2 linked regions of the Roseisolibacter agri genome follow. The protein of the gene in region 1 binds, or shares a complex with, the protein of each later gene. Links are inferred from orthologs where the notes say so. Each region holds a gene or a part of one and is shown on either strand. Other genes may lie near its edges.

What was found.
Region 2: the proteins of secA (region 1) and secY are in contact, whole or in part, in a crystal structure (PDB 3DIN), measured with the Thermotoga maritima proteins. The link is inferred for Roseisolibacter agri from one-to-one orthologs. Residues at the interface, in WP_004082002.1 of Thermotoga maritima: Glu261, Ala262, Arg263, Lys300, Ala301, Arg302, Thr303, Ile304, Ile305, Leu323, Tyr324, Asp325, Pro326, Val329, Ser330, Tyr333, Ile336, Lys340, Phe345, Val349, Glu363, Phe364, Tyr374, Ser375, Gly376, Gly377, Glu393, Ile395, Thr482, Ser483; in WP_004081795.1 of Thermotoga maritima: Glu108, Gly109, Glu110, Glu111, Ala236, Glu237, Arg238, Arg239, Ile240, Thr241, Ile242, Gln243, Tyr244, Ala245, Arg246, Arg247, Val248, Thr249, Gly250, Arg251, Arg252, Val253, Tyr254, Gly256, Ala257, Ser258, Thr259, Tyr260, Leu261, Pro262.

Annotation. Positions count from the first base shown.
Region 1 is NZ_BRXS01000006.1:419,713-427,084, forward strand. What follows is about bases 2,286-6,290. They hold secA (preprotein translocase subunit SecA), read right to left. Parts: upstream 5,933-6,290; coding sequence 2,486-5,932; downstream 2,286-2,485. Other genes in these bases: rosag_RS20250 (vanadium-dependent haloperoxidase), read left to right, coding at 2,286-2,393; nadD (nicotinate-nucleotide adenylyltransferase), read right to left, coding at 5,941-6,290. In the rest of the region: RadC family protein, read right to left, coding at 1-417; more of rosag_RS20250, read left to right, coding at 1,125-2,285; more of nadD, read right to left, coding at 6,291-6,531; rosag_RS20265 (outer membrane protein assembly factor BamD), read right to left, coding at 6,555-7,372. UniProt on the Escherichia coli protein: Required for protein export, interacts with the SecYEG preprotein conducting channel.
Region 2 is NZ_BRXS01000004.1:260,974-263,770, reverse strand. It holds secY (preprotein translocase subunit SecY), read right to left. Parts: upstream 2,170-2,797; coding sequence 832-2,169; downstream 1-831. Other genes in the region: rpmD (50S ribosomal protein L30), read right to left, coding at 2,678-2,797; rplO (50S ribosomal protein L15), read right to left, coding at 2,197-2,649; rosag_RS13345 (adenylate kinase), read right to left, coding at 1-664. UniProt on the Escherichia coli protein: The central subunit of the protein translocation channel SecYEG. Consists of two halves formed by TMs 1-5 and 6-10.

The DNA of each region.
Region 1 (7,372 bases):
CTGCAGGCGCGGCGCGTAGAGCTGGAAGACGTCGCGCGGCGAGCGGATCGGGGCGCCCTCCTCGCGTGTCTCGAGCGCCAGGCGACGCCCCAGCTCGAGCGCCGCGTGCACCGCGACGGCCCGCGCCGGCCCGACCCCGCGCACCGCGGTCAGCGCGGCCACCGGCTGGCCGGCGAGCCGCCGCAGCGAGCCGTCACCGTGGCCCAGCACGCGCTGCGCGACCTCGACGGCGGAGTCGCCGCCCGCCCCCGTGCCCAGCACCACGGCCAGCAGCTCCGAAGCGCTCAGGGCCTGGGGTCCGAGCTGCTTCAGCCGCTCGCGCGGGCGCTCGCCGCGGGGCTGCTCCTGCAGGGTGGAGCGCCACCGGCGAGGGCCGGGCGCGAGGGGCGCGGGCGGGATCGGCGGCTCGTGGGGCATCGGGGCGGGTCGGGGCACGCGGCCACGATGGCGGCGACACGCGCGACCCGCACAACCCCCGCGACGCGTCGCGGCCCACGGCGCGGCAGCCCGGAGACGGAGCCAGCCCCGCGGCCGGAGATCACCGCGGGGCTGGCTCGTCTGTGCGAGGACCCACCTGCGCTTCCTGCGTTCCTACCTCTGGTTCACTGGTAGACTGGTGCGGAGCCCTGATCGCGCGGCTCCCGTTCACTCACGTTCCACGTACTGTCGTTCCACGTTCTGAAGACGAGCTCTCGTGCACGTGCTGACCGGGTCCTCACCGCCGGCGACTCGTCGACCGGAGGCGCGGACTACTCGCGCATCCAGCATGCCGCCGTCACGACGAGCAGGCCGAGAATCGAGGCGCCCCGCAGCCGCGCGGCGAGCCCACGCGCCACGATCGCGCGACCACGCCCGACGGGTCCGGCAGCCGCGTTGACCGCGCGCAGGGACGCACTATCGTAGGCGCAAGCTCAGAGGCGGTGATGCGCGGAGCGACTCGTCACGAGTCGACCGGTCGCCCATGCTCTGCGCGGAGTCAATCGCGAGACCGGCTGAGTCGAGGCTCCCCGTTCGGGGAGCCCCGTGCGGCCGGTCTCGTTCGTCGTCCGACCGGTGCGTGCGCGGCCTGCGCGCACGCCCGTCGACGCGGCCGCGCGGTCCTCGCATCCCTCTGGAGACGTCGCATGACACGATCCGCGCTCGTCCTCCGCACGCTGCGCGGCCTGCTCGGTGCGGGGCTCGCGCTGGCCGCGTGCGCCGATCCGCCCACCACGTCCCGCGTGTCGCGCGCTCCCGCGGCCAACCGCGGCACGGGCTCGGGCCCCCGCGCCGACGCCGCGCTGCTCTCCGTCGCCTGGGAGGCGACCGCGCGGCAGCTGATCGCGAGCCATCCGACGTTCACCCCCGTGACGGCGGTGCGCGTCTACGCGCTGCACGCGCTGGCGCAGTACGGCGGCCTCGTGGCGGCCGACTTCGGCGGCGGGACCGCGCAGTTCGAGGTGCGCCGCGGCGCGATCGCAGGCGCGTCGGCGCAGCTCCTCGCCTTCGTCTTTCCCGACGCGGCGGCGATGCTGGAAGCGCAGCTCGCCGCGCAGGCCGCGGGCGGCGACGGCCGCGTGCATCCGCAGTTCGCGCGCGGCGTCGCGATCGGGCGCGCGATGGGTGACCTGATGATCGCGTGGGCGCGTGCGGACGGCGCGACGACGCCCTGGACCGGCCCGCCGCTGCCCACCGGCGCGGGGATCTGGACACCGGCGCCGAACAGCGTGCCCGCGGGCATCCAGGTGCCCCGCACGCACCCGTACTTCCTGACGTCGGCCAGCCAGTTCCGCCCGCCGCCGCCGCCCGCGTTCGGTACCGCCGCGTTCGACGTCGAGGTGGCGCGCGTGCTCGCGGTGACGCAGGCGCGCACGCCCGCACAGGCCGCGATCGCGAACCTCTGGAACCAGGGGAGCGGCACCGAGACGACGCCCGGCTTCTGGCTGCGCGAGGCCGCGGAGCTCGCCGTCGCGGCGGGCCTCGACGAGCGCGAGACCGCCCACCTGCTCGCGCTCCTGGGCGCCACGATGCTCGACGCCAGCGTCGGCTGCTTCGACGCGAAGTACTTCTACCTCGTGCTGCGCCCCTCGCAGGCGAACCCCGCCATCACGCGGCCGGAGGGGTTGCCGGGCTTCCCGTACGCGCTCCCCAACCATCCGTCGTACCCCTCCGGGCACATGTGCCTTTCGGGTGCGGCCGTCACCATCCTCTCCGCGTACTTCCCGCGCAGCGCCGACATGCTCGCGGCGCAGCTGCAGGAGGCGGGGCTGTCACGCGTCTATGGCGGCATCCACTACTTCATGGACATCGCCGCCGGCCAGACGCTCGGGCGGCAGACGGCGCTGCTGGCGCTCGCGTACGACGACGCCTACGGCCTGCTGACGGCCGTGCCCGGACTCGGCGTCTCGCCATGACGCGTGGCCGCGTCCGCGCCCGATGCGCGAACGGAGGGCTGCCCTGCGGGCAGCCCTCCGTTCGCGTCGTGCCGTCATCCCGCGATGCGCGCTCAGAGGTGCGCGCCGTGGCACTTCTTGAACTTCTTCCCCGACCCGCACGGGCACGGATCGTTGCGGCCGACGTTGCTCCAGTCGCCCGCGGGGAGCGGCTGCGGCGCGGCCAGCGAGCGCACCGGACCGGCGCCCACGACCGCGGGATCGCGACGCGCGGCGACCGGCGGCTGCGCGGCCGGCGCCGCCGGCGGCTCGGCCGGCCCGACGTCCACCGCGCCCTGCGGCTCGCCCGCCGCGGGCGCGTCGTCCGCACTGCCCGCGTCGTACGTCGCCTCCACGATCTGCGGCTCGTCGCCGTGCGCGCCGTTGCCGGCCGCCGCCTGCTCGGGCCCCGTCTCCTCGATCTCCTCCAGGATGCCGAGCGCGTTGTAACGGCGCTTCTTGCCGTCGCTCGGCGGCGCCGCCTGGCCGCCGTCGTAGCCGCCCGGCAGCGCGCCCGCATACGGATCCATCGGCGGCATCGGGTCGAACACCAGCTGCGCCTTCAGGAAGCGCTCCGTGAACGTGCTCGCGACGTCGTTCATGAGGTCGACGAACATCGTGTAGGCCTCCTGCTTGTACTCGACCAGCGGGTCCTTCTGGCCCCACGAGCGGTAGTGGATCGCCGCGCGCAGCTGGTCGAGATCGTACAGGTGGTCCTTCCACTTCTCGTCCAGGACGTTCAGCATGACGAGCGCGAGGAGCCGCTCGCCGTAGCCCTGCCCGCCGTCGTCCGTGACGTCGTCGAGCTCCTTGATCTTGCGGTCGAACGCCTCGAGGCCCGCCGTGCTCGCGAGGGCCTGCGCGTCCGCCACCGAGGCCGGACGCGCCGGCTCGGTCCCGTTCTCCGCCTCGAACGCGGGGACCGTGACGAGGTAGTGCATCAGCAGGTCCTGGCGCAGCAGCGCCGGGTCCCACGCCTCCGCGTCGTCCTCCGCGAACTCGCCGAGCGTGGTCTCGACGCGCCGCGCGAGCGCCTTCTCGACCATCTTGCGCGCCTCGCCCTTCAGCTCCTCGCCGCCCTCGAGCGCGAACGCGCGCAGCGAGTAGATGACCTCGCGCTGCTGGTTCATCACGTCGTCGTACTCGAGCAGGCGCTTGCGCTGCTGGAAGTTCTGCAGCTCGACGCGCTTCTGCGCGCTCTCGATCGAGCGCGTGATCATCGGGTGCGTGAGCACCTCGCCGTCCTGCGCGCCCAGCCGGTCCATCAGCTTCGCGATGCGCTCCGACCCGAAGAGGCGCATCAGGTCGTCCTCGAGCGACAGGAAGAACTGCGACGCGCCGGGATCGCCCTGACGGCCCGCGCGGCCGCGCAGCTGGCGGTCGATGCGGCGCGACTCGTGGCGCTCGGAGCCGATGATGTGCAGGCCGCCGTCCTCGGTGACCTCCACGTCCTTTCCGTCCAGGTCCTTCACCGTGCTCGGACGCGACTCCTTCACGCCGGCGCCGAGTTTGATGTCGGTGCCGCGGCCGGCCATGTTCGTCGCGATCGTGATCGCGCCCGGCTGGCCGGCCATCGCCACGATCTCGGCCTCGCGCTGGTGGTACTTGGCGTTGAGGACGTTGTGCTTGAGCCCCGCGCGCGCGAACAGGCGCGCCAGCGTCTCGGACGCCTCGACGCTCGTCGTGCCGACGAGCACCGGCAGCCCCAGCTCATGGAGGCGGCGCGTCTCCTCGACGATCGCGTTGTACTTCTCGCGGCGCGTCTTGTAGATCAGGTCCTGGCGGTCGTCGCGGGCGATCGGACGGTTCGTCGGGATCACGGCCACCTCGAGGCCGTAGATCTGGTGGAACTCGCCCTCCTCCGTCTCCGCGGTGCCCGTCATGCCGGCGAGCTTCTCGTAGAGGCGGAAGTAGTTCTGGATGGTGATGGTCGCCATCGTCTGCGTCTCGCCCTTCACCTGCACGCGCTCCTTCGCCTCGACGGCCTGGTGGAGCCCCTCGCTCCACCGGCGCCCCGGCATCGTGCGGCCGGTGTACTCGTCGACGATGAGCACCTGCCCTTCCTGCACGACGTAGTTCACGTCCTTCTCGTACAGGGCGTGCGCGCGCAGCAGCTGGTGGACGATGTGCAGGACCTCGCTCTTGCGGGCGTACTCGATCTCGACCGCGCGGCGCTGCTCCAGCTTCTCCGACGCGCTCAGATCGTGGTCGTGCTCGATGCGGTGCACCTCGGTCGAGATGTCCGGCAGCACGAACTCGTCGTGGTTCTGCGGCGCCAGGAAGTCCACGCCGCGGTCGGTCAGGTGGACGGTGTGGCCCTTCTCGTCGAGCACGTACAGCAGGTCGTCCTCGAGGTCGCGGTACTGCTGCTTGCTCGCCGGCAGCTTGCGGTCCGCGAGGTAGTCGAGCTCCATGCGCTGCACGAGCTGCTTGACGCCCGACTCCTGGTAGGCCTTCAGCAGGCGCTTGTTCTTCGGCGCGCCCAGCTGCGCCTTGAACAGCAGCAGCGACGCGGTCGACGTGTCGCCCGACTCCAGCGCGCGCTCGCCCTCGCCCACCAGCCCGTTCACCATCTCGTTCTGGCGGCGGACCAGGCGCTGCACCTTGTCGTTGTGCTCCGCGTACATCACGTCGCCCTCGTTCCCCACGGGGCCCGAGATGATGAGCGGCGTGCGCGCCTCGTCGATCAGGACCGAGTCGACCTCGTCGACGATCGCGAACCAGTGCGGACGCTGCACGCGCTGGTCCAGCGACGTCACCATGTTGTCGCGCAGGTAGTCGAAGCCGAACTCGTTGTTCGTGCCGTACGTGATGTCGCACTCGTACGCGGCGCGCCGCTCGGGCGTGCCCGGCTCCGTGTCGTCGATGCAGCCGACGGTGAGCCCGAGGTACGTGTAGAGGTGCCCCATCCACTGCGAGTCGCGGCGGGCGAGGTAGTTGTTCACCGTCACCAGGTGCGCGCCGCGCGCGGGGATCGCGTTGAGGTAGAGCGGCAGCGTGGCGACGAGCGTCTTCCCCTCGCCCGTCGCCATCTCCGCGATCTTCCCCATGTGCAGCTGCACGCCGCCGATCAGCTGCACGTCGTAGTGCACCATGTCCCACGTCAGCTCGGTGCCCGTTACGTTGACGGTCGAGCCGGAGAGGCGCCGCGCGGCCTCGCGCGCCGTGGCGAACGCCTCGGGAAGGATCTCGTCGAGGACCTCCGCGATCGTCTCGCGCAGCTCGGCCTCGAGACCGCCGCGCCCGTCGAGCCCGGACAGCTCGGCGTCCAGCCGCTCGCGCTCGGCCGCGTCGCTCGTGTCGTGCTTCGCGGCCTTCAGCTCGGCGATCCGGGCCTCCAGCTCCGCGGTGCGCTCGCGCAGGATCTCGCGGAACTTCGCGGTCTGGCCGCGCAGCTCCGCCTCCGAGACGCCCTGGAGGCGCTCGTACTGCTCGTTGATCGCGTCGACGATCGGGGCGACACGGCGGCGCTCCCGGTCGTGCCGGGTGCCGAAGACGCGGTTGACGATACTCTTGAGCATCGGATCCTCTATCGGTACAGCCCCGCCGATCGGATGAGATCGGCGACGCTCTCGGGCACGAAGCCCCGAATCGGGCGCCCCGCCGCCAGGCGGGCGCGCACCTCCGTGGACGACACGTCCACGCGGCGGGTCGGCAGGAAGACGGGCGCCCCTCCGGGGAAGTCCGGCGGGGCCGCGGTCGGCACGGTCCCGTCCTCCCCTCCGCGCGTCAGCACCACGAGCGTGGCCTGCCGCCGGATGCGCTCCGGCTCCCGCCAGCGCGCGAACGTGGTCAGCACGTCCGCACCTGCGAGCAGGAACAGCTCGGCCCCCGGCTGCTGTGCCGCCAGGGTCCCGAGCGTGTCGACGGTATATGATAACCCGCCGCGATCGATTTCGATGGGGTCGACGACGAAGCGCGGATCGTCCCCCACCAGGGCGCGCACCATCGCCAGCCGCACGCCCGGCGGGGTCTGCGCGGACCCCGGCTTCAGCGGCTGCAGCGCCGCCGGGATGAACACGACGCGGTCGAGCGACAGCTGCTCGACCGCGTCGGACGCGATCAGGAGGTGCCCCACGTGGGGCGGATCGAAGGTCCCGCCGAGGACGCCCAGGCGCACGGCCGGATCGCGACCGGGACGACTCAGCCGCTCGGCGCCGCCGCGGGGGGCGGCGTGCCGGGCGTGCCGGTGGCCGGCGCGCCCGTGGCGGGCGACACGGCCTGCGGGATGGTCTGCGGCGCCGACTGCGGGACCGTCGGCGGGGTGGCCGGCGCGGCGCTGGCCGCCGCCGGCGGCGCCGGGCAGGCGTTCGCCACCTCGGCGTCGGTCGGGTAGAAGCGGCGCATCTCGGCGCACACCTCCGCCTGCTCCTCCTTGTAGTTGATCGCGCGGTAGGACTCGAGCATCCGGAAGTACGCGCGGCGCGCGGCCGGCGTCCCCGGGTACAGGCGCACGACGTCCTTGAAGTAGATCAGCGCCGGGTCGTAGGCCTTCCGCCGGAAGTAGTGCATCCCGGTGTCGAAGTCCTTGGTCGCGAACCACTCGTTCAGCATCGTGATCTGCTTCCCCGTCTCCGCCGTCAGCGGCGACTCCGGGTAGAGCGAGAGCACCTGCCGGAACGTCCCCAGCGCGGTCGTGCCGTACTGCGCGTCCAGCTGCGGCTTGCGCCAGAGCTTCTGGTACTCGCGCGCCTGCTGGAACAGCGCGTCGTCGGCCAGCGAGTCGTCGGGGAAGGCGTCGCCGATGCGCTGGTAGGCCTGGGCGGCCAGCAGGTGCTCCCCCTTGCGCGCGTGCGCCTGCGCCTGGTGGTAGTAGACCAGGGGCAGCAGGGTGTCGCGCGCCGGCAGCTGCGACGCCAGCAGGTCGAAGCCCGCCAGCGCGTTGTCCCACTTCTTCCGCTGGAACTCGCGCATCGACGCCGTGAACAGCTCGGACGCCTGCGTGAACTTGCGCGGCTGGA
Region 2 (2,797 bases), on another replicon or contig:
GCCCCGAGCCCCCGGTCGGGAGGCCGACGGCGGCCAGCGCGCGGTCGGTGACGTCCTCCACCGCGCCCACCGCGTCGATGATGCGGACGTTCGCGCCCTGCGCCTGGTACCAGTCGAGCACCGGCAGCGTCTGGGCGCGGTAGACGTCGAGGCGCGTACGCACGGCCGCGGGCTCGTCGTCCTTGCGGCGTACCAGGTGCCCGCCGTCGGACGTGCCGGGCTTCGGGCACGGCGCGCCCACCTCGCCGCCGGTCACCGGCGTCTGGCAGACGTCGCACACCAGGCGGCCGCTGATGCGCTGCACGATCTCCTCGTCGTCGATGTCGAACACGAGGACCGCGTTCAGCGTCCGTCCCAGCTCGGCCAGCACGCGCTCCAGCCCCTCGGCCTGCGGGACCGTGCGCACGACGCCGTCGAGCACCGCGCCGTTCGCGAAGTGCGGCGACTGCAGCGTCTCCTTGACGATGCCGAGGATCACGTCGTCGGGCACGAGCGCCCCGCGATCCATGTAGGACTTGGCCTCGAGGCCGAGCCGCGTGCCCTCGCGCAGGGCCGCGCGCAGCACGTCGCCGGTGGCCAGGATCGGGACGCCGAGCGCCTCGGCGAGGCGGGGCGCCTGCGTGCCCTTGCCTGCGCCGGGCTTGCCGAACAGGACGATGACCATGACTGGATGGAGCGTGGAGTGGCCCCGGACGCGTCCGAGGGCCCATGGGGCCGGAAACGGGCCACGAGGCACGAGCGTCGGAACACTCGTGCCTCGTGGCGGCCTCCGCAACCCGGAGTGTCCCGGACCGCGCGGGCGCCTGCGCGCCCGCCGGTCCGGCTGTGGCGTCAGAACCCGCCGCTCGTGGCCTGGCGGCCGCGGAAGCGCACGCGTCCCTTCTTCATGAAGCCGTCGTACTTCCGGAGCAGCAGGTGCTGCTGCACCTGCGCCATCGTGTCGAGCGCCACGCCCACCACGATCAGCAGCGAGGTGCCGCCGAACTGGAAGGGGACGTTCATGATCTTCGCGATGACGATCGGCAGCAGCGCGATCGCCGTCAGGAAGATGGCGCCCGGGAAGGTCACGCGCTCGACGACCTGCTCGATGTACTCCGCCGTCTTGGCGCCGGGCTTCACGCCCGGCACGAAGCCGCCCTGCTTCTTCAGGTTCTCCGCCAGGTCGACCGGGTTGAAGATGATCGACGTGTAGAAGTACGTGAAGACGACGATCAGGATCGCCATCAGGATGAAGTACCAGACGGTGCCCGGATCGAAGTAGGCCGCGATCTCGCGCGCCCGCGGCGAGCCGCTGAACTGCGCGATCGCGCCCGGCACCACGATCACCGACTGGGCGAAGATGATCGGCATCACGCCCGCGGTGTTGATGCGGAGCGGGATGAAGTTCTTCGTCGCCTCGCGCATGCGGCCGCGGGCCATCGTGCGCTGCGGGATCTGCACCATCACGCGGCGGGCGGCGACCGTGATCGCCACCACGCCGGCCACGACGGCCACCATCACGATCGCGAGCACCACCAGCGCCAGCGGCGCCACGGCGCCCGTGCTCACGAAGTTGAACGTCTGCAGGATGCCCGGCCAGAAGCGCTCGATGATCGAGAAGAAGATCAGGAGCGAGGCGCCGTTGCCGAGGCCGCGCTCCGTGATCTGCTCGCCGAGCCACATCACGAAGATCGCGCCCGTCGTCAGCACGAGCATCATCGAGAGGATGAAGCCCATGCCCGGGTTGGCGACCGCGTTCGGCAGCGACTGGGTGAACAGCGCGAAGCCGTAGCCCTGCACCGCGGCCAGCGCCACCGTGAGGTAGCGCGTCCACTGGTTCAGCTTTTTCCGACCTTCCTCGTCCTTCTGCATCTTGTCGACCGTCGGGACGACCGCCCCGGCGATCTGGACGAAGATGCTGGCCGAGATGTACGGCATGATGCCGAGGGCGAACACCGTCGCCCGCGACAGGCCGCCGCCCACGAACAGGTCGTAGAGCCCGAGGAGGCCACCGCCCCCCGTCTGGCTCTGGAAGTAGTCGGTCAGCGCCTGCACGTCGATGCCCGGCGCCGTCACGTGCGCGCCGGCCCGGTAGATCAGCAGGCAGAGGAACGTGAAGACGATCTTCTGCCAGAGCTCCGGGGTCTTGTAGACGTTCTGCAGCGCTGCCGCGGTGTTCGTCTCAGCCATCGATGAACGGGCCTCGGGACGTGCGGGTTACGCCTCGACGCGGCCGCCGGCCGCCTCGATCTTCGCCTTCGCGCCCTCGCTCACCTTCACGCCGCGCACGGTCACCGGCACCGAGATCTCCCCGTTGCTGAGGATCTTGGCCGGGCCCTTGCGCGCCTTGATGAGGCCCGCGTCGACGAGCGACTCGAGCGACACCTCGGCGTTCGCGCCCAGGAGCTCCAGGTCGCCCAGACGGACCTCCTGGTACTCCACGCGGAACTGCGCGTTGTTGAAGCCGCGCTTCGGCAGACGACGCGTCATCGGCATCTGGCCACCCTCGAAGTGCGGCTTGTTGCCGCCCGGGCCGTGGTGACCCGCGCGCGCCTTCGAGCCCTTGTGGCCCTTGCCGGACGTCTTGCCCGTGCCCGAGCCCGGGCCGCGGCCCAGGCGCTTGCGCGCCCGGTGCGAGCCCGGAGCCGGGGTCAGGTTGTGCAGGCCGATGCGCTCCGTGCGCTCGGCCGTGTTCTGCTCAGCCATTGGTCGAACCCTCCACCGGCGTCACCTCGACGAGGTGCCGCACCTGCTTGATCTGGCCGCGGAGCGACGGCGTGTCGGCCTGGATCACCGACTGCTGGTGCCCCTTGAGCCC